Regions from separate parts of the Clostridium senegalense genome, predicted to be linked through region 2. Evidence: predicted binding sites of a transcription regulator. Region 2 holds the regulator's gene; each other region holds the start of a gene.
What was found. Region 2 encodes NrdR, which represses ribonucleotide reductase genes. Its sites were predicted from a motif close to CACNANATNTNGTG; they were not measured.
Positions count from the first base shown of each region.

Region 1 (8,834 bases), 200 kb from region 2:
ACCATCCCTATAAAGAGAAATACCTTTAATTCCAAGCTTCCATGAATTTATTACAACAGATTTAAAATCTTCTACAGTTGCATTAGATGGAAGATTAACAGTTTTAGAAACAGCTCCAGAAATCATAGGAGTTATACTGGCCATCATAAGCACATGTCCCATGGCATCAATAAATCTATCGCCGCTACCACATTTATTAGCAGTATCAAATATTGGTAGATGTTCATCTTTTAAATGTGGTGCATCTTCTATTTTTCCATCAATTATTTTTTCATATTCAAATCCATCTTCAGAGACAATTTCTTTTCTAAGTATATAATCTAAAATATCTTTAATTTCATTGGAAGAATAGCCTAAATTTTTAAGTGTTTCTTCTATAACAGGATTTACTATAGTCATAAATCCACCACCAGATAATTTTTTATATACAAAATGAGAAAAATATGGTTCTATTGAAGTAGCACCACAATCCATTGCAAATGATATAGTTCCAGTAGGTGCAATAACCGAAACTTGAGCATTTCTATATCCATGCTTTTCACCTAAATTAAGAGCATCTTTCCATGTGGATTTTAGCAATTTGCTTAATTTCTCCCAGTGAATTTTGTTTAAAATATTATGATTAATTTCAAGTGGTTTATAATTTAAGTTTTCATATTCAGAGTCTAAAACTTTAGCAACTCTACAATGATTTCTTATAACCTTTAACATATATTCTTTATTAATAGGATATTTTTCAAATGAACCTAACTTTTCTGCCATTATAGCTGAAGTTTTATAAGAAGTAGCTGTAAGTAATCCTATTAAAGATGCAGAAATTGCTCTGGCTTCATCAGAGTCATAAGGATATCCCATAACCATAAGCAAGGATGATAAATTAGAAACTCCAAGACCAGTGGTTCTAAATAAATAAGTTTTTCTAGCTATATCTTCAGTTGGAAATTGACCCCAATGTATAGAAGCTTCTAAAGCTAATTGCAAAATAGAAACTAAGTGAATATAACCTTCTAAATCAAAAGAATTATCTTCATTATTATAAAATTTATAAAGGTTTATGGATGCTAAATTGCAAGATGTATCATCTAAAAAAGCATACTCACCACATGGGTTTGTAGAATTTATTCTATTATATTTAGCATTAAATAAACCATCTTCTCCACATGGACAAGTATGCCAACTATTAAAAGTATCATCAAATTGAGGTGCAGGGTCTGCACATTTCCAAGCAGATGTATTAAACTTATCCCATAATAAACTTACTTTTACTTTTTTATTTATAAAATTATCTACTCGTCCTTTTAACTCTATAGTTTCTTCAGGATTAACAGAAAGATTTTCAACTTTTTGCATAAAATCATCACTTAATCTTATAGAGTTATTACCATTTTGACCAGAAACTGTTTCATAAGCTTCTCCTTCAAAGTTGGCATCATATCCCATCTTACCTAAAGCTCTAACCTTATCTTCTTCTCTTGCTTTCCACTGGATAAATTCTAATATTTCAGGATGATTTATATCTAAAGCTACCATTTTAGCGGCTCTTCTAGTAGTTCCACCAGATTTTATGGCTCCAGCATTTCTATCTAAACCTTTTAAAAAGCTCATAACTCCAGAAGATATGCCACCGCCAGAAAGCTTTTCGCCTTTAGCTCTTATATTGGAGTAGTTTGTACCAGTACCAGAGCCACCTTTAAATAATTTAGTTTCCGTTACAAATTGTTCAGATATAGAATGTTTTCCTAAAAGCTTATCTTCTATAGATAGTATAAAACATGCTGAAGCTTGAGTTCTTGTATAAGCATCTTTACTTTTTACTACCTTTCCCTCCTTAGGGTCAAAATAATAATTATTTAAGCTTTCACTCTTTATTCCATAGGAGTGCATTAAACCTGTATTAAACCATTGTGGGGAATTTGGTGCATACATTTGATTTAAAAAACAGTATGCTAATTCGTCATAAAGGATTTCTTTTTCTTTTTCAGAATCAATTAGACCTTCATCAACTAATGCTTCACACCAGAAGTTAACAATTCTATGGACTACCATTTTTAATGAATTTTCATAACCACATTCATTAGGTACCATTGCTTTTTTAAAATACTTTGAAGCAATTATATCACAAGCATTTTGTGAGTAGTGAATAGGAAATTCTAAATCTTTCATATCAACTAAAACCTTATCACTTTTATAGTCCTTTATAAAAACATTAATCTTTTTCCATTTGAATAAATCATATACATTAAGATTTTTATTTTCATCAAGTTTTTTTGTATAATATCTTTTAAATAAATTTTTTATATTACTCATTATCATCACTAGATTAGTTAACTTTTAAAACTAACTAGCACTGCACCTCCTAAGCGTAGAAAATTAACGAAACAAAAATACTACATATTACTATATGTAGTATAATATGCACTATATGTTGTATTATATAACAAGGATTAAATTTAATCAACAATTATTATTTTATAACAATAATGAAAAACAATTCGAAAATAATAGAATTATTTGTACTATTGTAGAAAAAAATAAGTATATAAAATAATATATACTAAATTATAAAAATAAATTTAGTGATTAATGTAGTAGAATAAGATTAAATTTAGATGTTTATAAGATTCTATTGCCATTTTCATAATAAAGTCTTAACTCTTAATTTCAAACTAATACTAAAAAATTATATAATTTTAAATAAAATATTATTTCTCTATATTATAAAGTTAGCATTATAGTATTTAAATATACCTTTACTTAGTGGTTGAATATACACAACGCAAAAGGATATAATGAAGAGTAGTATATGGTTAAAGGCAGATATGAATATATTTTTATGATAAGGAGTGATTTTTGTGATAAAATCATTTAAAGGAAAGAGTCCAGTTATAGATGAAAGTTGTTTTATAGCAGAAAATGCAACTATAGTAGGAGAAGCTACCATAGGTAAGAATACCAATATATGGTATGGAACAGTTTTAAGAAGTGATATGAGTTATTTAAAAGTAGGAGAAAATACCAATATTCAAGAAAACACAACTGTTCATAATGATTTTGGTGTACCAACAGAAATTGGGGATAATGTTACAATAGGACATAATGCAATAATCCATGGGTGTAAAATAAATAATAATGTGTTAGTTGGAATGGGTTCCATTATTTTAAACAATGCGGAAATAGGAGAAAACACAATTATAGGTGCAGGGAGTTTAGTAACTCAAGGTAAAAAAATACCATCTGGTGTACTTTGTATGGGATCACCAGCAAAAGTTATTAGAGAACTTACATCAGAAGAAATAGAAAATATAAAAAAATCAGCAATAGAATATGTAAAAATGGCAAATGAACATAAGAGCATTTAATGAAAACTTTAGGAGGAAATTATGATAAAAATTGGTGAAATAAATAGTTTAAAAGTTGTTAGAAGGTCAGAGTTTGGATATTATTTAGATGGGACTACAGGGAATTCATCAGATGATATATTATTACCTAATAAAAGTGCGTTAAGAAATGATATAAGAATTGGTGATGAACTTGAAGTATTTATATATAGGGATTCTTTAGATAGAATTATAGGTACTATGAAAGAGCCATTAGCGACAGTTGGAGAAGTAGCTTATCTAGAAGTAGTTGATGAAAGTCGTATTGGCTCGTTTGTTAATATAGGATTAGAAAGGGATGTTTTAGTTCCATTTAAGGAAACAAATTATAAATTGAAAGTTGGTAAAAAATATTTATTTGTATTATATGTAGACAAAACAAATAGACTTGCAGCAACAACTAAAATAGATAATTATTTACATGACACAAATTCTTATGAAATTGGTCAAGAAGTAGAAGGAACTATATATGGGTTCCAAACTAATAACTCTGCAGAAATAGCCTTAGAAAATACATATAGAGGTGTAATATTAAAAAATGAATATTACAATGATTTAAAAATAGGCGATATAGTTAAAGGTAGAGTTAAAAAATATTATGAAGATGGTAAAGTAGGTATTTCATTAAGAAAAGTGAGATTAGAAGAAAAGTCAGATTTAGAAACAGAAATACATGAGTACTTAAAAGAGAATGATGGATTTATGAAATTGAATGATAAATCTTCACCAGAGGATATAGAAAAAACTTTTAAAACTAGTAAAAATGCATTTAAGAGAGCTTTAGGTGGGCTTATGAAGAAAAAATTGATAACTCAAGATAAAGAGGGAACTAGACTATTATAAGATTAATAGAAATAAGAAAAAAGTTAGAGATTAATCTCTAACTTTTTTTTCACTACTTCTTTTGAAAAATTTTAAAATTTCATTTATTATAATTGGCACTAAACTAATTAATAGTACAAAAATCCAATCATTTAAAGTAAGTTTGTAAACTCCAAATAATGTAGCTATCGGTGGTATTGTTATAACTAAAAATTGTAGCAATAGTCCTAGTATTATAGAACTAATTAAATATTTATTGGAAAACACACCAATAGAAAATATGGATTTACTTTCATTTCTCATATTTAATGAGTGAGCAAGCTGAGTACTACTTAATACAGTAAAAGCTAACGTTTGAGCATGAATAAGAATTTTATCAGGTATGTTTGATAAAGCTATGTCAGAACCACCATAAACTTTAGCTCCATAAACAAAGGCTATTAATGTTAAAAGTCCAATTAAAAAACCGTTAAATATTAGTGTAAATATTGATCCTTTAAATAAACTGTCTTTAGCATTTCTAGGATGCTTATTCATAACATCCTTATCACCAGGATCTACACCTAATGCTAATGCTGGAAAAGTATCAGTGATTAAATTTACCCACAATATATGTGTTGCACTAAGTGGAGCAGCCCAACCTAGTAAAATTGCAAGAAATAGACTGACTATCTCACCAGCATTGCAAGAAATTAAGAAAATAACAGATTTTTTAATATTATTAAAAATATTTCGTCCTTCTTTAATTGCTGAAACGATAGTAGAAAAATTATCATCTGTAAGAACCATATCAGCTGCACCTTTTGCAACGTCTGTACCGGTTATTCCCATAGCAACGCCTATGTCAGCAGCTTTCAATGAAGGTGCATCATTAACTCCATCACCAGTCATGGAAACTATATTGTCTTTTGATTTAATAGCTTTAACAATTTTTACTTTGTGTTCTGGTGAAACTCTTGCAAAAACTCTAAGATTATCTATAGAGTTTGCAAGTTCCTCATCTGATATTTTATCTAATTCAGCTCCGGATATAACTTGTGATGAATCTGTAGCTATATTTAAATCTTTAGCTATGGCAAAAGCAGTATTTTTATGATCACCAGTTATCATTATTGTTTTTATTCCAGAGTTTTTGCAAATTTCTATTGAATCTTTAACTTCTAGTCTAGGAGGATCTATCATTCCTACTAATCCTATAAATATAAGATCTCTTTCCACATCATTTTCTTTTAAGTTGGAAGAGTCTTCAACTGTTTTATATGCAGCTCCTAAAACTCTTAGAGCATCATCAGACATTTTATATGAGGCTTTTAAGATTGAATCTTTAAGTTCTGTAGTTAAATCTTTTATTTCATTGTTTAAATATATTTTAGTACACAAATTTAAAAGGTTATCAATTGCACCTTTAGTTAATACAAAAGACTCATTAGAAAATTTATTTATAGTGCTCATAAGTTTCCTATCAGAGTCAAATGGAATTTCACCAACTCTTGGATGATTCTTGTTAGCGTCTAGTTTAGTTAAATTATATTTGTTTCCGATATCTAGTAATGCTATTTCAGTAGGGTCCCCTGTTTTAGAATCTTCACTAGAAGTGGCATCATTACAAAGAACTAAATTTTCTATTAGTAATTTTTCTACAGGATCATCCATATTTAGGTTTTCGATATCATTTAGGTTATTATTACAATAAAATTTTGTTACTGTCATCTTGTTTTGAGTCAATGTACCAGTTTTATCAGAACAAATAACATTCACAGAACCAAGAGTTTCAACAGCAGGTAGTTTTCTTATTATGGCATTTTGTTTTATCATTTTTTGAACGCCAATTGCAAGTACAATAGTAACAATTGCAGGTAATCCTTCAGGGATAGCAGCAACGGCTAAACTTATAGAAGTTATAAACATATCTAGAATGTCTCTATTTTGTAAAATACCTACTACAAACATTATTATACTTATAGCTATAGCAGCAAAACCAAGGTATTTACCAAGTTGTTCAAGTTTTTTTTGTAGTGGTGTTTGTTCTGATTCATCTGTATCAAGCATCTTAGCAATTTTACCAATTTCAGTATCCATACCTGTTGCAACAGCAATACCTATACCACGTCCGTAAGTGGCTAAAGTCGACATGAAGACCATGTTTTTTTGATCACCAAGAGCAATTTCTTCATTTTCAATTGTAATATTAGCATCTTTATCCACAGGGACAGATTCACCTGTTAAAGCTGATTCTTCAATTTTTAGATTGGCACTTTCTATTAAACGTATATCACAAGGTATATATCTGCCTGCATCTATTATAACTATATCGCCAGGAACCACATCTTCAGAAGGAATTTCAACAATTACTCCATCTCTTTTTACAAGAGCTTTAGGCGTAGAAAGTTCCTTTAATGCATCTAAGGCTTTTTCTGCTTTAGCTTCTTGAATCATACCAACTATAGCATTAATAAGAATTACTATTAAAATAATTATTGAATCACTTGTTTCTCCAACTACAGCAGATAAAACGGCTGCAACTAATAATATATAAATCATCATATCGTTTAATTGTGAAAAGAACATTTGGAGCTTAGTCTTAGGTTTTTTAGTAGTAAATTTATTGAGCCCATATTTAGATTTATGTTCTAATACTTGATCTGAAGAAAGTCCATTATCTAAATTGGAATTTAGGAGATTAAGAACATCTTCTGTTGTTTTGTTAAACCACATTAATATATCACCTCTATTAATTGTATTCATATATATTTTATGATTGAAAGAATAATATTAGCCTAATAATTAGTATCAACATAATTAAAAAAAATATGATTAACTTTAAAAGATTTAAATATATCATGTTTTAAAATTGATATTATATTTCATATGTTTATATATAAAAGAAATATTATTGTCTTAATAACAATAAATTTCACTGTGAAATAAAAATTAATTTTTTAATATTTAATAAAAATAAGGTTAAATTACAATAAATAGGAAAAGTTAATTATTTTATATAAAAGTTTAATTAAAAATTATTAAAGCTACTAGTGTAAGATTTTATAATATTAGTTTTATTTTATGAAAAAAAATTTATGAAATTTAAAAACATGTTTAAAATTTAAATGTATATTTTAAATGATATTTCATATGAAATAGTAGTGGAAAATGTGAAAAATGTATTAAAATTTTATTTACATAAATTAAAATAAAATTTTATAGAAAACAAATCCATTATTTGTAACAAAAAAATAAAAAGAATGAAAAAATAAAAAAAATGAAACAATATTCACAAAATAGTTACAAAACAGAAAATAAATATATATAAAATAAATAAAAAATTCATAAATATTTATTAAAAACTATAAAATTTATAGAAAATTCTAAATTTTCTTAATTTTAAATAATATCTTGATTTTCAAAAAAATGTGTATTATAGTACTAGTTGAGAAACAAATGTAAATAAATTATGAATTGATTAACAATATATATTGTCTCTGGCCAGAGGTTTGTAAAATATTGTTACATAAAAGTGTTCTCTCGTATGAAATTATATAAAGGGTTAATTAAAGTATGTGTATTATAGGGGGATGATTGTATGAATGAAGAGGTATTAAAACGTTATAAACATAATAGTAGAATGTTTTTCATTAGTTATTTATTTATGGGTATATTAAGTGGTATTGTAAATGATACACTTATAACATTTTTAAAGCAAGCCCAGCCTACAATAGTAAATAGTTATACAATATATACAGGTATAGCTACATTATTAACTGCAGGATTAGTAGCAGCTATAGTTAAAATGGGATATAAAAAAATACTTGTAGCTGGCGGAGTTGTTAGTATAGCTGGATTGATATTAATAAGTTTTACAAGAAGCTGGTTTTCAGTAAGTTGTATAACTCTTGTATTAATTTTAGGATTATACTTATTTGATGCAGTATTACCACCATTTTTAACACAATATACAACTGAAGAAGAAAGAGATAAGGTTTTCTCAAGAACAATGTATTCTAACGTTGCAGGAATGGCATTAGCAAGTTTTACAGGTGGTGCATTAATAGTTTGGAGATTTGCCTCAAGACTTGGAATTGCTTATGACCAAGCACAGGCATTATCAACTAAAACAGCAAAATTTACTACAGCTCAAAACGCAGCATACATATCTGCACATACTGATGTGTTCTTAATATTTGTGGTAATTGCAGTTCTTGCTACGATACCATTATTATTACTAAAAGAAGTTAAAGAAGATTATGCAGGACACCAAGATGAAAAAGGTAAAACTAAAATTGATTGGAGAGTACTTTGTAATAAATATGCGCTATTATACTTAGTGTATAATGGATTAATAAGGTTTGGTGCATCATTAATAGTTCCTTATTTTACAATATTCTTAGGAACTTTAGGAATAGATAGAGCAACAGTATCATTCCTTATATCACTTCAAACAATAGCAATGGTTATATTTATGATGTTCTCACCATGGTTCTCTAAGAAATTTGGTAGAGTTGGTGCCATATCACTATTATCAGCAATTTCAGTTCCTTTCATGCTAATTATAGGAAATGGTGATAAATTTGGGGGAATGATGGTACTTGCAGTAGGGGCAGGATTATTCTTTAGGGCAGGATTTATGAATGCAGCAAA
Region 1 is NZ_JAHLNC010000001.1:804,906-813,739, reverse strand. Features, by position in the region: gene KQI36_RS03865 (vitamin B12-dependent ribonucleotide reductase) at 1-2,307, opposite strand, end outside; gene KQI36_RS03860 (gamma carbonic anhydrase family protein) at 2,853-3,359, shown strand; gene KQI36_RS03855 (CvfB family protein) at 3,381-4,220, shown strand; gene KQI36_RS03850 (cation-translocating P-type ATPase) at 4,251-6,914, opposite strand; gene KQI36_RS03845 (MFS transporter) at 7,780-8,834, shown strand, end outside.
Region 1: a site for NrdR is predicted at 2,417-2,430, ahead of KQI36_RS03865 (vitamin B12-dependent ribonucleotide reductase). Genes of this name have one in related genera too.

Region 2 (8,834 bases):
TCTATGGGAATATTAACAGTTGGTGTTGTAACAAAGCCATTCTCATTTGAAGGCAGAAAAAGAATGTTACATGCAGAACAAGGTATTAAAGCTCTTAAGGAATCTGTAGATACATTAGTTACAATTCCAAATGAAAGACTTTTAACTATGGTAGATAAGAAAACTACTTTAGTTGATTCTTTTAGAAAAGCAGATGATGTTTTAAGACAAGGTGTTCAAGGTATATCTGACTTAATAACAATACCTGGAATAATTAATTTGGATTTTGCTGATATTAGTACAATAATGTTGGACAAAGGTCTTGCACACATGGGTGTTGGATATGGAAACGGCGATAATAGAGCGCAAGAAGCTACTAGAGAGGCTATATCTAGTCCTTTATTAGAAACATCAATTGTCGGAGCAACAGGTGTATTATTGAACATTACAGGTGGAGCAGATTTATCATTACTAGAGATAAATGAAGCAGCACAAATAGTTCAAGAAGAAGCAGATCCAGATGCTAATATTATATTTGGTGCAGTTATTGATGAAAGTTTAAATGACGAAATAAGAATTACTGTTATAGCAACAGGATTTGAATTAGATGAAGCATCAAAACCATCTCCAACTCAGCAGCAAGCAAATAGAACTGAAATACCATCTAGAGGGGTAATAAATAGTCAAATGCAGCCGCCACAACAACAAGAAGAAGAGGCTGCAGCTACAAAAACTGTAGAAGAACCAGAATTAGATTATTCAGTTCCAACTTGGCTAAGAAGAAGTGGAAGATAATATAAGAAAATAATATAAATGAGAAAAGAAGAAACTAAAGTTTCTTCTTTTTTTTATGCCTATATTAACAAAAGATTAATTATTTTTTATTCCCATATAAGTTTAAGAATTTACTATTTTTTTGATTATATTAAGAGACTTTGTATATATTGATAAAGGAAAAAGTGAAAATATTATGCAATTTGACGAAAAAGACAATTAATATAGAAAAATACAGTTGTGAGTTTTTACAAAATTTACCACTATGTATATGTATAATAAGTATAAAGGAGTGAGTAAATTTGGTTTTGTATTTAGATGAACTAATATTAGAAAACTTTTTAGTGAATTTATTTCTACTTCAAATAACATTTCGTACAATTAAAAAACGATGTACTTTGAAACGACAGATATTAGCTGCATTTTTAGGGAGTTTATATGTAATTGTCATAATATTTCCAGCACTGAGATTTTTAAATAATAAAATAACAAGCGTTTTAGTTGCATTTCTAATGATTTTAATTTGTACCAATAATAAAAAATTTTACTTGAAAGGAACTTTAATTTATATAGGATATTCTATGGTTTTAGCAGGAACTACATTTTATTTTTCCATAGGCAATAAAGGTATCAATAATTATATATTCAAATTTAATTACAAAAAATTAGCTTTATCAGTAATGGCTATTTATTTAATTATTGATAGATTAGTTTTTTATATAAAGGATAGAAAATTAATGCATCAGTATATATATGATGTAGATGTATTGATAAAAGAAAAAAATATAAAATTTAAAGGTTTTTTAGATACAGGAAATGAACTTAGGGAGCCTATAACCAATTTGCCAGTTATAGTAGTTCAAAAAAATATATTAGAGGGGGTAGATATAAAAGATTATATAAAATATTCAATAACCTATTCGGTGGTAAATGGTAATTTAGGAAAATTACAAGGGTTTAAGCCAGACAGTGTGATCATTAATGAAAATGGACAAAAAATAACTAAGGAAGTAATTTTAGCGTACTGTGATAATCAATTAAGCTACAGCAAAGATTATGGTGCATTATTGCCTAGGGGAATTTTAGTTTAATAGAGGAGGGGTATTTTTGAACTTAAAGATGTTTTTAAAAAGGATTGTTGAAAAGGTAAGTAGTTTTTTAGGTAAGTTTAAATTTTTTAAAAATAATATTTATTATATCGGGGGAAGTGATGCATTACCACCACCGCTTACCAAGGAAGAAGAAGAGGAATTGGTAAAACAATTAGTAGGTGGAGATGAAAATATAAGAGCGACTTTAATAGAAAGAAATTTGAGACTGGTTGTTTATATAGCAAGGAAATTTGAAAATACAGGAGTTAATGTTGAAGATCTAATTTCAGTTGGAACTATAGGGCTTATTAAAGCTGTAAATACTTTTGATCCAGAAAAAAAAATAAAGCTTGCTACATATGCATCTAGATGCATAGAGAATGAAATTTTAATGTATTTAAGAAGAAATAGTAAAATAAAGACAGAAATATCTTTTTATGAACCATTAAATATAGATTGGGATGGTAATGAATTATTGTTATCAGATATTTTAGGTACTGAAAATGATATTGTATATAATCTTATAGAAGATGAAGTGGATAAACAATTATTGTTATTGGCAATGGATAGATTAAATGATAGAGAAAAAGAAATTGTAGAATTAAGATTTGGATTAAATGGATGTAATGAAAAAACACAAAAGGAAGTTGCTGATATGCTAGGAATATCACAGTCTTATATATCTAGACTTGAAAAAAGAATAATAAAAAGATTAAAAAAAGAAATTAATAAAATGTTATAAGGTTTGTCCCGAGTATAAAAATTATTACATCAGGAAATAATTAAAATGCAATTACTCTGAAGGGAATGATGACCTTATGATAATAAACAAAGTAGAAATATGTGGAGTAAATACATCGAAATTGCCAGTATTAAAAGAAAAGGAGATGAGAGAACTACTTTTTAAAATGCAAAATGGAGATGATAGCTGTAGAGAAAAATTTATCAAAGGCAATTTAAGATTAGTTCTTAGTGTTATACAAAGATTTAATAACAGAGGTGAAAATGTAGATGATTTATTCCAAGTTGGGTGCATAGGTCTTATAAAAGCAATTGATAACTTTGACTTAAGTCAAAATGTAAAATTTTCTACTTATGCTGTGCCTATGATTATTGGAGAAATTAGGAGGTATTTAAGGGATAATAACTCAATTAGAGTTAGTAGATCCCTTAGAGATATTGCATACAAGGCACTCCAAGTTAGAGATAGACTAGTAAATAAAGATAATAAGGAACCGACAGTATCTCAAATAGCTAAAGAATTAGAGATACCTAAAGAAGAAGTGGTCTTTGCTTTAGATGCTATCCAAGATCCAGTTTCATTATTTGAACCGATTTATCATGATGGAGGAGATGCCATTTATGTTATGGATCAAGTAAGTGATAGTAAAAATTTAGATGATAGTTGGCTTGAAAATATATCTATAAAAGAAGCAATGAAGAAGTTGACTGATAGAGAAAAATTAATATTAAATTTAAGATTTTTTGATGGTAGAACTCAAATGGAAGTAGCAGATGAAATTGGAATATCTCAAGCTCAAGTATCAAGATTAGAAAAAACAGCATTAAAACATATGAGAAAATACGTTTAGAGCCTAAAAAGGCTCTATTTTTTTATAAAATGGAATATAAATTTTCTTATTAACATATAAATAGTACAAGCTAGTTAGTATAGATTTTAAATTATAAAATTTGTACATTACAAAACTTGGATATCTAAAATAGTGAAACATGCTCCAAATTACTTAGAATTTAATAATAAATAAAATTAGTGAATAAATTTAAACCTGAGTCTGTTTCTCTATAGAGGTTATTAATTTAAATAAAGCACTAAATAAAGGAGTGGGAGATAAATGGAAAATTCAATGTATGCTATAAATAGCTTGAAAATGATGGAGGTAATAGATATAAACACTGGAGCTAAACTAGGCTTTATAAAGGATTTGAGAATAAATTGTGATGAGTATAGAGTAACATCAATAGTACTTCCTACTCAAAAAACTGGATGGTTTATGAAGAATACTGATATAGAAATACCTTGGGAAAAGATAAGGAAAATAGGATTGGATGTAATATTAATTGATGGTGATGGAATAATAAGTTTGGATGAATAAAATAAATTTATAAAAATTTTATAGAAATTTATTTTAATATGTGTATAATAAGAATATAATAAATTCTTTAGGAAAGTAGTGAATTGATGTGAGATGTCCATTTTGTAGTAGCGAAGACAGTAAAGTTGTAGATTCTAGATCAACTGAGGATAATTTGGCTATAAGAAGAAGAAGAGAATGTCTTTCTTGTAATAAAAGGTATACTACATATGAAAAAATAGAAGAAATGCCTATATTAGTAATTAAAAGAGGCCAGCATAGGGAATTTTTTAATAGAGAAAAGTTAATAAGAGGTATAGTTACTGCTTGTCAAAAGAGACCAGTAACAAGGGCTATTATAGAAGATATAGCTAATGATATAGAGAAAAGTTTAAATAATAAAATGATGGTAGAAATAAAATCTGAAGAATTGGGAGAAATGGTTCTTGAAAAATTAAAGTATATAGATGAAGTTGCATATGTTAGATTTGCATCTGTATATAGGCAGTTTGATGATATAGATACTTTTATTCAGGAAATTGATAAATTAAGAAATTTAAAATAAAACACTATAATTTTTGTAGTGTTTTATTTTTATATATGGGAATCTAAATCCAATACGTAATTTGAATATATTTTATTTTAATATACTTTTATAGTTTTTAGAAAAAAGGGGAAGATAAAATGGAAATTAAAAATATGAATGGTTATGAATTCTTAGCTTTTCAAAATGACTGTGCAGAAATAATATTTTCCACTGCAAAACAAGGATTAAATTTAAATAAAAATTTAAATGTAGGTTTAGAAAATTTATATAAAGTAAAGAAATTTTTTAAGTTAGATAAATTAGAATACTTAAATCAAATTCATAGTGATATAATATATAGTTATAATGAAAAATCTATAAAAGAATTAGATGGAGATAGTATTATAACTAACAAAAAAAATATAGGAATAGGGATATTTACAGCTGATTGTGTTCCTGTTATTATTGTAGATAATAAAGAGAAAGTTATAGCTGCTATACATAGTGGGTGGAAAGGTACATATGAAAAAATAGTATTGAAAACTATAAATAAGATGATAAAAGATTATAATATAGATCCTAAAGATTTAAATGTATATATAGGACCACATAACAGATCATGTTGTTATGAAGTTAGTGAGGAGCTTATTGAAAAATTTAAAGAGGTAGATATTTATAAAAACATAAATATAAATCAAGGAAGATATTTAGATTTAGAAAAATGCATTTTTGCTCAATTGGATTTAATAGGAGTGAAAAAAGAAAATATAAATACAATTAAACTTTGTACTTATTGCTGTAAGAAGTATAAATTATACTCTTATAGAAAAATAGATGAGAGGGAGGGTAGGCTATTTTCATTTGTATATATGAAATAGCAATTTTATGGCGGAAAAAAAAATTTTAGTTGTTGATGATGAAGAACATATATTAGAACTTATAAAATTTAATTTAAAAAAGGAAGGTTGTAATGTAATTACAGCTAACACTGGTGATTTAGCATTGAAATATGTAAAAGAAAATCATCCAGACTTAATATTATTAGATCTTATGTTACCTGGAATTGATGGATTAGAGGTATGTAGGATTATTAGAAAAGATCCAGAAATTTGTGAAATACCTATAATAATGATAACGGCTAAAGGTGAAGAAATAGATAAAATATTAGGATTAGAATTAGGTGCAGATGATTATATTACTAAACCATTTTCAGTAAGAGAATTAGTTGCTAGAGTAAAAGCTATATTAAGACGAACAGGAAGCAAGAAGGATAACTCTAATTTTAAATTTGACAATATTACTATTAATTTTGATAAGCATGAAGTAAAAATAGATGGACAAAGAATTGAATTAACTCTTAAAGAATTTGAGTTGCTTGAAATTCTTATAAAAAATGAAGGTAAGGTAGTAACTAGAGAGGTGTTACTTGATAAAATTTGGGGTTATGAATATGTTGGAGAAACTAGAACAGTAGATGTTCATATAAGACACTTAAGACAGAAGATAGAGAAAGATGATAAAAATCCTAAATATATTCAAACTATAAGAGGAATAGGATATAGATTTAATTATGAAAAAAACGAAATCTAATGGATCTATGAAAAGAAAAATAACAGTTTTTATACTTGGAGCTATAGTTTCAGTATTAATATTAGTTACTATATTGTTTTTAAATGTTTTAGATTATCAGAGGCAGGAAAATGCAAAAGAAACTTTTAAAATATATGCCAATGCCATAAATGGATTAATAGAAAGAGATATAAGGGAAAAGGATAAGATAGATTTTATTAGAGAACTAGAAAATGAAGAAATAAGAGTAACAATTTTAAAAAATGATTTAACTTTAATTTATGATTCAGTAAAAGATAACAATTATGACAAAAAAGAAGAAGTTAATAGGGCTTATAAATATGGTGAAAGTTTTTTGATAAGAAGAAGTAATCATTTAAATTCAGACACAATATATTATGCTAAAAAATATGAAAATCATATAGTAAGGATATCAAGGTTAGATAAAATAGTGGAAAATGTTGATAAAGCATATATAGCATTATATGTAGCACTTGTAATTACAACATTGATTTTTTCCGTATGGATATCATCTAAACTTTCTTATGTAATAGCAAAACCTATAAGTGACCTTCAAAAGATAACATCAATGATTGCAGATGGAGAATTAGATAGAAGAGTAAAAATAACTACAAATGATGAAATTGGCAAGTTAGGGCAATGCTTTAATGGAATGGCTAATAAATTGGAATTCACGTTAAATGAAGTTAAAGAAAAACAAAATAGACTTTCAGCAATACTACAAAGTATGGATAGTGGATTAATTGCTATAGATATAAATAATAAAGTTATAATGCTCAATGCATATACTAAAAAAATATTTAATATAGACAGAGATGTTATAGGAGAAAACATAAATAATATATGTAAAGATTTTGACATGAATATGTTATTTGAAGATTTAGATAAAAATTATAAGGAAATAAAAATAGAAATTTCAAATGAGACATACCTTAGAGTGAGAACTGCTGAAATCATAAATAGAAGTCAACATATTGGAAAAGTTGCAGTAATACAAGATGTCACCGATGTAAAAAGGTTAGAAAATGTAAGAAGTGAATTTGTAGCCAATGTATCCCATGAATTAAAAACACCACTTACTTCTATAAAAGGATTTACAGAGACTTTGAAATATGTAGAAGATGAAGAAACAAGAAATAAATTTTTAGGAATTATAGAAGAAGAAAGTGATAGATTAACAACATTAATATCAGATATATTGATTTTATCAGATATAGAAAGACAGATAGATTTAAAATTAGAACAAGTAGATGTAAATGTTGTAATAGAGAATGTTTATGAACTTATGAAAAATTTTGCTCAAACAAAAAATATGAATTTAAATATGGAACTTAATCAATTAAATATAGTTGTGGCAGAAAAAGATAAACTAAAACAAATGATAATAAATTTAGTTGATAATGCAATAAAATATTCAGAGGGAAATAATGTGGTAATAAGAACTAAGAATGAAAAAAATGGATGCATAATTGAAGTAGAAGATGATGGAGTTGGAATAGCTAGTGAACATTTACCACGATTATTTGAAAGATTCTATCGTGTAGATAAGGACAGGTCAAGGTCTAGTGGAGGAACAGGATTAGGATTGGCTATAGTTAAACATATAGCATTAAAGTTTGATGCAAATATACAAGTTGAAAGTAATTTGGGGAAAGGTACCAAATTTCAAATATGGATACCTTATGAAAAAATGTGAAATATTTGAAAATAGTTATAAATTAGTGTACTATATTAATTATAAAGTGTTATTATAGAACACTAAAAATAATGATAATTATCTCCTAAATATAATTTATGTCTCAAAATAAGATTTAATTTTTATTTTGAGACTATTTTTTGTGATGTAGGTATTTGAAATCATATGTATAAATAAAAATAATATATGATAATTAAAGAAAAATAAGAATTTAAATATGAAAATAAATTTTTAATAATAAGATTTTAAAAATAATTTTATTATTTTATTAAAGTGGGTAAAATTAAAATATAATTATAAATAAATTTAAGATAAACATAATATTTAAAACACTATTTAAGAAAGTTTTAACTGTTAATGTATATTGACTAATAACAGTAATTAATATAATATAACATAATGTATACAGTATAAAAAAGTAGAAAAAGGAGGAATCTAAATGAAAAATATAATCTCAAAAGTTCTTCCTAATAGTATAGCTGAAGAAGTAGAAATTGAAACAGGTGATAAGCTTTTAAGTATCAATGGAAATGAAGTAAAAGATATTATAGATTACAAATTTCTAATTACTGATGAATACTTGGAAATAGAAGTTGAAAAACCAAATGGAGAAATTTGGGAATTTGAAATAGAAAAAGAATATGATGAAGATTTAGGTATAATATTTAAAGAAGCAATTTTGGATAAACCTATGAGTTGTCATAATAAATGCATATTTTGTTTTATAGATCAACTTCCAGAAGGAATGAGAGAAACTTTATATTTTAAAGATGATGATTCAAGACTATCTTTTTTACAAGGAAACTTTTTAACTTTAACTAATATGAAAGATGAAGATATAGATAGGATAATAAAATATAGAATTAGTCCTATAAATGTATCAGTACATACAACTAACCCGGAGCTTAGGGTTAAAATGTTAAACAATAGGTTTGCAGGAAATATTTACGACATATTAAAAAAACTTTCAGATGCTGACATAAAAATCAATACCCAAGTAGTTTGTTGCAAAGGAATTAATGATAAAGAAGAGCTTGTAAAAACAATAGAAGATTTATATAATTTGTATCCGAGTGTACAGAATT
Region 2 is NZ_JAHLNC010000001.1:601,505-610,338, reverse strand. Features, by position in the region: gene ftsZ (cell division protein FtsZ) at 1-774, shown strand, start outside; gene KQI36_RS03005 (sigma-E processing peptidase SpoIIGA) at 1,056-1,844, shown strand; gene sigE (RNA polymerase sporulation sigma factor SigE) at 1,873-2,586, shown strand; gene sigG (RNA polymerase sporulation sigma factor SigG) at 2,663-3,436, shown strand; gene KQI36_RS02990 (YlmC/YmxH family sporulation protein) at 3,698-3,958, shown strand; gene nrdR (transcriptional regulator NrdR) at 4,047-4,502, shown strand; gene pgeF (peptidoglycan editing factor PgeF) at 4,622-5,341, shown strand; gene KQI36_RS02975 (response regulator) at 5,349-6,053, shown strand; gene KQI36_RS02970 (HAMP domain-containing sensor histidine kinase) at 6,034-7,749, shown strand; gene KQI36_RS02965 (DUF512 domain-containing protein) at 8,189-8,834, shown strand, end outside.

Region 3 (8,834 bases), on a different contig from region 2:
GATATCCCAAGTTTTTTCTCTATTTCAAGTTCAACTGGAAGTCCATGGGTATCCCATCCAGCTTTTCTTAAAACTTTATATCCCTTCATAACTTTATATCTTGGAATTATATCCTTCATAACTCTTGTTAAAACGTGACCTACATGTGGTTTTCCGTTTGCTGTTGGAGGTCCATCATAAAAAGTGAAATACTCTCCATCTTCATTTGAATCAAAGTTCTTTTGAATTACATTTTTTTCTTCCCAAAGTTTTAATACATCTTTTTCTAAATCCATAAAACTTTTAGAAGCATCGATTTTCTTATACATATTGTTAGCTCCTTTCCTATACCTAATTTTATATAGTAAAACATAGAAGTTATACTTACATACTGATTTATATTAAATTTAAAAATAAAAAAACTCCGCCCTAAATAGGACGAAGATAACTTCGGTATACCACCTATGGTAAGATAATTCAAGTACAATTTAATACTCTATTCTTTAACGCAGAAATACGGATAAACTTACTAAAATTCAGCTTTCAGCTCCTAGGTGATTTTCATTTACCCATCACTGCAAGGTTCACACCATCCCTCGCTCTCTTTAAGTTACATGATAAAATACTTTTCCTATTCGTAGCTTTTTAAAAAGAAATTTTCAATTTTAAATAAATTATAGTACAGTACTTTTTTATTGTCAATCACATAAAACTCATATTAATAAAAAACTTAATGTTAATTTAAACTATACCTAATATTATGTAGATAATTATACATTTTTATACACAAAATAAGAGTATTTTTATATCGTTAATATTATAGTATACTTAGTATTATACTAAGTATTACATAAGTTAGGAGTCGTTTATCATGGAAGAAAAAGTTAATTTAGCTGGTATCATACATGAAAGTTTAAATAATGGTCCTGGTATTAGACGTGTTCTATTTGCTCAAGGTTGTAAACATAACTGTAAGGAATGCTTCAACCCACATACTCATGGTTTTGGTTGTGGAACAGACTATAAGCTAGATACTATAGTTGAAGACATAAATAGAAACCCACTTATAAGTGGTGTAACATTTAGTGGCGGTGACCCCTTAGAACAAGCAAATGCTTTTGCTAAGATTGCTAAGGAAATAAAAAAAACTAATAAAAATGTTTGGTGTTATACAGGGTATACATTTGAGCATATTGTGAAAAATTTCGAAAAAAATCCTGATTGGAATGAACTACTTAATAATATTGATGTTTTAGTTGATGGAAAATTTGATGAGTCAAAGAAAGATGACGATTTAAAATATAGAGGTTCCAGCAATCAAAGAATAATAAATGTAAAAGAAAGTTTAAATAAAAATAAAGTAGTAGAGCTTAAATTAGATTAATATAAACCTCTACTACAGTTTTTTTGACTAGTAATCTATTTTTTCTGTTAAATTACTATCTAAGAGAGTGTTAACACTAGCACTTTCTTTTTATTTTCTTCTATATATTCCTCAACATTTATTGAACAATCATTAACCTTTTCTCCAATTTTCATATGTGTTAAAAAATTTTCTACTCCATCTAATTCAAAAGTTAATTGTGGAGTCTTGTAATGCATAGGTATAGTTATTTTACTATTTATCATTTTTGATAATTTAGCACCTTCTTTTCCACCTAATGTATAGTTATCACCAACTGGAATTAAAAGCACATCTACATCTCCTATAAGATCTATATCTTCCGCTGTTAATAAATGTCCTAAATCACCTAGATGACAAATTTTTATTCCATCACACTCTATTTTGAAAATAGTATTTTCTCCACGTTTTGCACCTTTAACTTCATCATGAAATGATGGAAAACCTTGTATTGATACACCTTTAAAATCAAAGGACTTTGGTGTACGCACTATTTCTGAGTAATCACTAAAAAACTTAGTATAGTTATGATCAAAATGCTCATGACTTACAGTTACAATATCAACCTTTCCTTTATAAATAGGATACCCTACAGTTTCATCAAAGGGATCTGTAATAATTTTAATTCCATTATTTGTTTCAATTAAAAAACACGCATGCCCTAACCATGTTAAATTCATAAAAAAACCTCCAAAACATAATATATTCTTTAATTATATTCTATCAAAATATAGTTTCCTTAACTAATCTTATAATTATGCTATCCTGTAAAGATTGTAAAAATATCCTTTTACATTTATAAGGTTATAGAAATTTCCTTTTTCTATTATATTATCATTTAACCTATATTATTATAACCTCTTATAAATTTTTATTTATTATATGTCTCTGTACAATAACCAACTTTAAAATTAAATAAAAAAGGTATTACAAAACTAACTTTCTTTTAGTTAGTTTTGTAACACCCTTACTTAATTATAAAATTTTATTATTCCTCTATTGCATAGATTTTTTTATGATTTTCTGTATGCGATAGTCTATCTTCTCTTTCATGGTATTTTCCTGGACCAAATCTTTCATCTAAGCTTAAGTATCCAGTTACTCTTGATACACCTTGGATGTTTGAACTTCCACAAGTTGGGCATTCAAATTTATCTGGTTTTAAGTACGTACCACAATCTCTACAATATTTAATATGGAAATTTATACCTATATAACTTATGTTACTGTTATTATAAGCATACTTAATAATATCCTCAACAACTTCTGGTGATGGATAATCGTCAACTTCTAAATAACTTATATGACCTGAGTTACAAAGCTTGTGATATGGAGCTTCTATTTGGATTTTATCTATTATTGATATTGGGAACCCTACTGGTATATGATAACTATTTGTATAGTAATCTTTATCCGTTACCCCTTTTACTTCTCCAAATACTTTCTTATCTTGTAATATAAATTTACCACTTAAACCTTCTGCTGGTGTTGCATAACATCCCCAGTTTAGACTAGTTTCTTTAGTTAATTTGTCTGTAAAGGCCCTCATAAATGTTATAATTTCTTCGCCAAGCTTTCTTGACTCTTCACACTCACCATGATGCTTTCCTGTAAGGGCTATTAAAGTTTCAGCAAGTCCTATAAATCCTATTGCAAAACTGCCTTGTTTTAAAATAGGTTCTATAGAATCATCGGATCCTAATCCCTCTGACCCTTTTAAAAGTCCTTGTCCTGCAACAAATGGTAAATCTTTAATTCTTAAATTTTTTAATACATTATATCTATGCATTAATGATTCACTTGCCTGTTCTAATCTAGTTTCTAATAAAGAAAAGAATTTTTCTTTATCACCTTTAGCAAGAATACCTACTCTTGGAAGATTTATAGTTGTTGGTGCTATATTCCCTCTTCCTTTAGTTCCTGGTTCTCCATTACAATTACTCATAAGGTATGTTCTACATCCCATTGTTGCTGGCATATATCCTTTATCGTAATATTCCTTATTAAAATCTGCATCTATATTCATAAATGTTGGATTCATTCTTTTACTAGCTACTCTACAAGCTAATTTAAATAAGTAGTAATATGGATCATTGGGCTCCTTATTTATACCTGTTTTAACTCTAAATATTATATTAGGGAAAATAGGTTGTTCTCCTTTACCTAATCCTTTTTCATATTCAATTAAAAACTTTTCACATATAAGTGCCGCATCCTTATTATTAGGTGTTCCAATATTTATTGATGAAAAAGGAACTTGCGAACCTGCTCTAGAATGCATTGTATTTAAATTATATACAATCCCTTGCATAGATTGTTCAATCATTCTATTAACTTTTTTCTCTACTGCTACTTCTATGTTTTCTTTTGGTATTCCTAATTCTTCAAATTCTTTTCTTAATTCTTCTCTTGTTGGTTCTACAAATACAGATAAGTCATTATCAAAATCTGGATGTGATTGTCCTCCAAACATATCATTTTGAGTTGATTGAAGTAATATACAAGACAGCTCTGCTGCTGAGTCTATACGTTTAGCTTTTCTTAGATATCCATAACCTGTATTAAAACCTCTCTCTAATACCTCTTTAGTTGGTATATGTAGACAGTTTACTGTTAAGTTATAACTATCTAAATCATGATAATATAGATCTCCATTTTCGTGGGCTTTAGATAAATGCTTTGGCATTGTTGATAAATTAAACCATTTATTTGATTCACTTGCTATTCTAAGAAGTTTCGAACTAAAGTTGTTTCCAACATTTGCATTATCTCTATCTGTTTCTACACCTATTTGTTCAATTGCCTTCATTAAATCTGATTTAATTTCTCTTAATCTAGTTCTTTCTTTTCTATAGTTAGCATAAGCTACACCTATAGGCTTATGCCCGTTTTCTAATAATGTTTCTTGAACCATATTCTGTACTTGTTCTACAGTAAGTTCTTCTACATTTAACTTTTCAATTCGTTTAATTATCTTTTGAGTTAATTCTATTTTTTCGCTTTCAAGTAGATTATATGAAATTTCATCTGCCGCACCTTTAATTGCATTTGTTATTTTAACAGAATTAAATTCAGCTCTTCTACCATCTCTTTTTACAACATATAGCATAAACTACCCCCTCAAACACGATATATTGCACTCGGTCTATTATACTCTAGTAAAATATTTATATCAATTAGCGAATGTGTATAGAAAAATGACTTAAAACTTAAAATTCTTATCTTAATGTATTCTTATTTCCTTTTTCACTTATGTAGTGAAATTGACATGTTTTTTTTTTGGCTTTATATTATAATTTTTTATATATTAAATTATGTGCTTAATTATTAACCTTATTTATTATTTTCAAATTATTTCGCTTATTTTAATATATTGAATATAAACCTTGTATAGTACCATACATACTATTTTTTATAATTTAATATAAAATTCTATAAATCAATTTTCATATTAAATTATAAAAAAATATTAAATTTAAATATTTATAGTATAAAAATTTATAAATAGTAAAAACTAGTATCAAATTTAAATTTTATGAATTTGTTTTATTTAGGAGGAATTTTTATGATAGGTACTGTAAAATGGTTTAATGCCGAAAAAGGATTTGGATTTTTATCTGTAGAAGGTGAAGAAGACGTTTTTGTTCATTTTTCATCTATAAAAGATGATGGATATAAATCCTTAGAAGAAGGACAAAAAGTAGAATTTGATGTAGTTGAAGGTGAAAAAGGACCTCAAGCTACAAATGTTTGTAAATTATAATTTTTGATCCTATTCATGATAATTTTTCTAAATTTAAGGTTATCATGATTTTAATAAATGCTTAAACTATAATAAAAAACTTTAACCTGTAAATTATTTTATTTACAGGTTATTGCTATTAATAAGTACTAATCATATTTGTTTTTATACCTCTAATGAATACTACAATTAATATTTGTTTAAAATATTAATAAATCTATATTTATAAATTAAACCTATTCATTCGTCAAACAAAAAAATCTAAGATTAATATAGGAAAACAAGCTTCAACTTAAATTTATTTAATAACTTTGTTTACTGCTAGTTAAAATTTAAATTTTAAAATAAGCAAAATTTACATAAAAGAGGTGTTTTTATTGTTTGGTAAAATTATAGACTTAAATAGCACTGACGCTTTTGTTGAAATTTCTAATAGCTTTATAATAAATATTCCAATTAATTCATTACCATTAAACTCTAATGTAGGTGATAGTGTAAACTTATCTACATTACATAATAAAAAAGATACACTAAACATATCTAACTTTTTTTAGTATAACAAAAGTAAACACTATTAATTTTTTAATAGTGTTTACTTAAAACTTCTATATATGATTCTTTTAATTTTCTAAAACTAAATATAACTAAAAGTTTTCTGGTTTTTCTTTAGTTATATTAATATTCCAACCACCATTTTCGTATACGTCATTTATATAATAAATTTGATCATTGGATCCTGCTTTTCCTGAAAATGTTATTATACCTTTATACTTAGTTGACGTATATCCTTCTGTTTTTAAACTCATTACCGCATCAAACTCTTCTTCTTTTTTATCACCAATAAGAGTTACATTATTTAACTTACTTAAATTCTTTTCAAATTTAAGCAAATCTGTTGATAATACAAACTTAGCCATTTCTAAATCTTTATCTAAGTTGACAGCAACTTTTAATCCTTTGCCTTCATTATTTAAATATTGATCTAGACCCTTAAGTATAGAATTGTAATAAACTTTTTCAAAATCTAAAGGCTTTCTTATATTCCAAAAGTTCTTTATTATATCATTATCCAACCTTTTAGAAACTATATAATTATTATTTCCATCATAAAAATTAGCACCTTCAGCCTTATCTAATCCTGTAATATAATTAAATTTATGTATATTTTCAGGGCCTTCATATATTTCAAAAACATAGTCTGGTGACAATGTACTCTTTTCATCAACTTTTTTTGCCTTTAAAAGTATTTTATAAATATCATTTATTACATCTTTATCCGTAACAGTAAACTTATAGCTTTGATCTCTTGTACTTTGAATTGTTATTTTCATAACATTGCTATTTTTCATAAAACCAAATGCTCCATTATCTTTTTTTAAAGAACATCCATTTAAGGCAATCATAGCAATAAAACATATTAGGATTATTAAATATTTTTTATTTTTTTTCACATTAGCCCTCCAAAAATCATTTAAATTTATTTTCATATATTTATCTTTTTATATATGATTCCAAAATCACCATCTAATTTATACATTTTTCAAACTTATATTTTCTGTATATCCATATTAATAAAAGAGAAGCCAATGCTCCTCTTTTATTAATATCTTTATTATAATACTTGTATGTTATTTAATCAAACATTAATTGTACTGAATATTTTTTACAATTTTATCTAACAAAGTAGGTGTATTTTCTTTATAACTTTTATCATCCATATAAAAATTAATAATTATATTTTTATTGTTTAAATTTATTATATAATCATAATTTCTATACACTTTGCTATCTGATAATTTATTTTTATATTCTATTAAAGTTCCTTTACCATTTTTAAATTTAATAGTTCTTTTTTCATACTCTTTTATCCCTAAAGACTTCAAGTTATCACTATGCTTCTTTAATAATTCATTTTGCTTAAATTCATCTTTATATAACTTAATATTTCCTTTTATTACTCCATCATCAGAAATAAATTCACTATTATATTCTATATCGTTTCCTCCCTTACTTTCACTGTTAATCCATGTATCAGGAAGGCTATAATTAATATTTTTATTAATCTTGTATATTTTAAATGAAGATATATTATTTTGTGTTAAAGTAGTTTCTTTCAATTTATCTTGAAAAAAATTTCCTATTCCTATTACCATTATCATAAGCCCTACCATAATAATTGCTAACCCAGTTTTTTTTCTATCAAATTCATTTAAACTCATATTTTTATCCCCCTAAATATTACTTATATATGTTAATTACCTTATTATGAAACTTCATATTACATTTCTTTAATATAGAAACTTTTCATTTATAGGATTTCAAAATAATACTTCATGTTATATATTTCGAATTTTGGATACCCAAAAGAATGAACTATTAACGGAAACACTTAAAATTTAACACTACATTTTTTATAAAAATATTTTAAAGTTGAATAAGTTTAAAACTCCTCTTAGAACCCTATATGTACTTACAAACTATAATTAAAAATGAAGGGGTCTCCCCCCTCATATTTATTTTTTCACAGGCACTACTACTGTTGAATTCTTAAAGTCGTAGAACATCATCCAATATCCATAATCATCAGTTTTTTTGCTTGGCATCCATGTAACAAATCCAGTTTTACCTCCATATGGCTGCTCATGTTCAGATTTTTTACCTGGGATTGCATAAATAAGATACTTTAAATCACCATTTTTATCGTGTTTATGACCTATCATACAATGTTTATATTTTGAAATATATGGATAATAACATATTAATGGGTAGTATACTACTGTATATTTTTTATAATCATTTATACAATACATATCTTCTAACTGATATATGTTTACTCTATACCATGTACAATTCTTAATTTCATCATATCCTAATACCTTCTCAAAATCTTTAACTATATCCTTAAAAAATTTATTCATTATCCCTTGGCTTTCATTAACCATTTTTTCATTTAAGTTAAAGATATTTTCCATATTATGATACTCTTCATGCAAATCTTTTTTATCTTTATCATGCTTTTCTTTTTTATTTGCTTTCTCTTCTTTAGATTTATTTTCATGTTCATGTTCTTTACATTCTTTGCATTGTTGACATCCCTGACATTCTTCTTTTTCCTTTTTCTTTGATTTTTTTTCTTCTTTATGTTCTTCTTTACACTCATTGTCATGTTCATGTTTTTTCTTATGTCTTTGTATTTCATTTTCATCTAATATATCAAATTCATCATCATTAACTTGATATAAGTTTGCAGCATTTCTATCTTCTTGTGTTTGTGATTCACTTCTTAAAATTTCTTTTTCATCTTTTCCCATAGTTTCACTTTGTAAACTATTTACCTTACCTATAATTTCTTCCGCTGTAAAGTTACTTTGAGAGTTCACATCTTCTTTCATTTTTTCTATATTTGCTTGTCTTTGTAAGTCGTTTTTCTTCTCTTCAATTTCTTTCTCATACTGATCAAATTTAGTTTCTACATCTTGTTTTCGTGATAAACTTTCCTCTGAAATTACTCTAAAATTTTTCCAATCCTTTGATACTTCATTAGTTATAAATCCGCTCATAATAGATTTCATTCTATTACTGCTTAGAGATATTATTGCAGAACCACTTATTTTATCTAATGACATGCCTGTGTTGCCTATATTGTTAACATCATATTCGCATGTAGTATCTGCCTTTCCATTATCGTCTATGTTCAACTTTGATATGTTT
Region 3 is NZ_JAHLNC010000007.1:123,254-132,087, forward strand. Features, by position in the region: gene ileS (isoleucine--tRNA ligase) at 1-308, opposite strand, end outside; T-box leader at 411-627, opposite strand; gene nrdG (anaerobic ribonucleoside-triphosphate reductase activating protein) at 851-1,363, shown strand; gene KQI36_RS12695 (MBL fold metallo-hydrolase) at 1,423-2,061, opposite strand; gene nrdD (anaerobic ribonucleoside-triphosphate reductase) at 2,370-4,490, opposite strand; gene KQI36_RS12705 (cold-shock protein) at 4,947-5,144, shown strand; gene KQI36_RS12710 (hypothetical protein) at 5,501-5,677, shown strand; gene KQI36_RS12715 (YhfM domain-containing protein) at 5,768-6,574, opposite strand; gene KQI36_RS12720 (hypothetical protein) at 6,767-7,342, opposite strand; gene KQI36_RS12725 (DUF7922 domain-containing protein) at 7,637-8,834, opposite strand, start outside.
Region 3: a site for NrdR is predicted at 4,507-4,520, ahead of nrdD (anaerobic ribonucleoside-triphosphate reductase). Genes of this name have one in related genera too.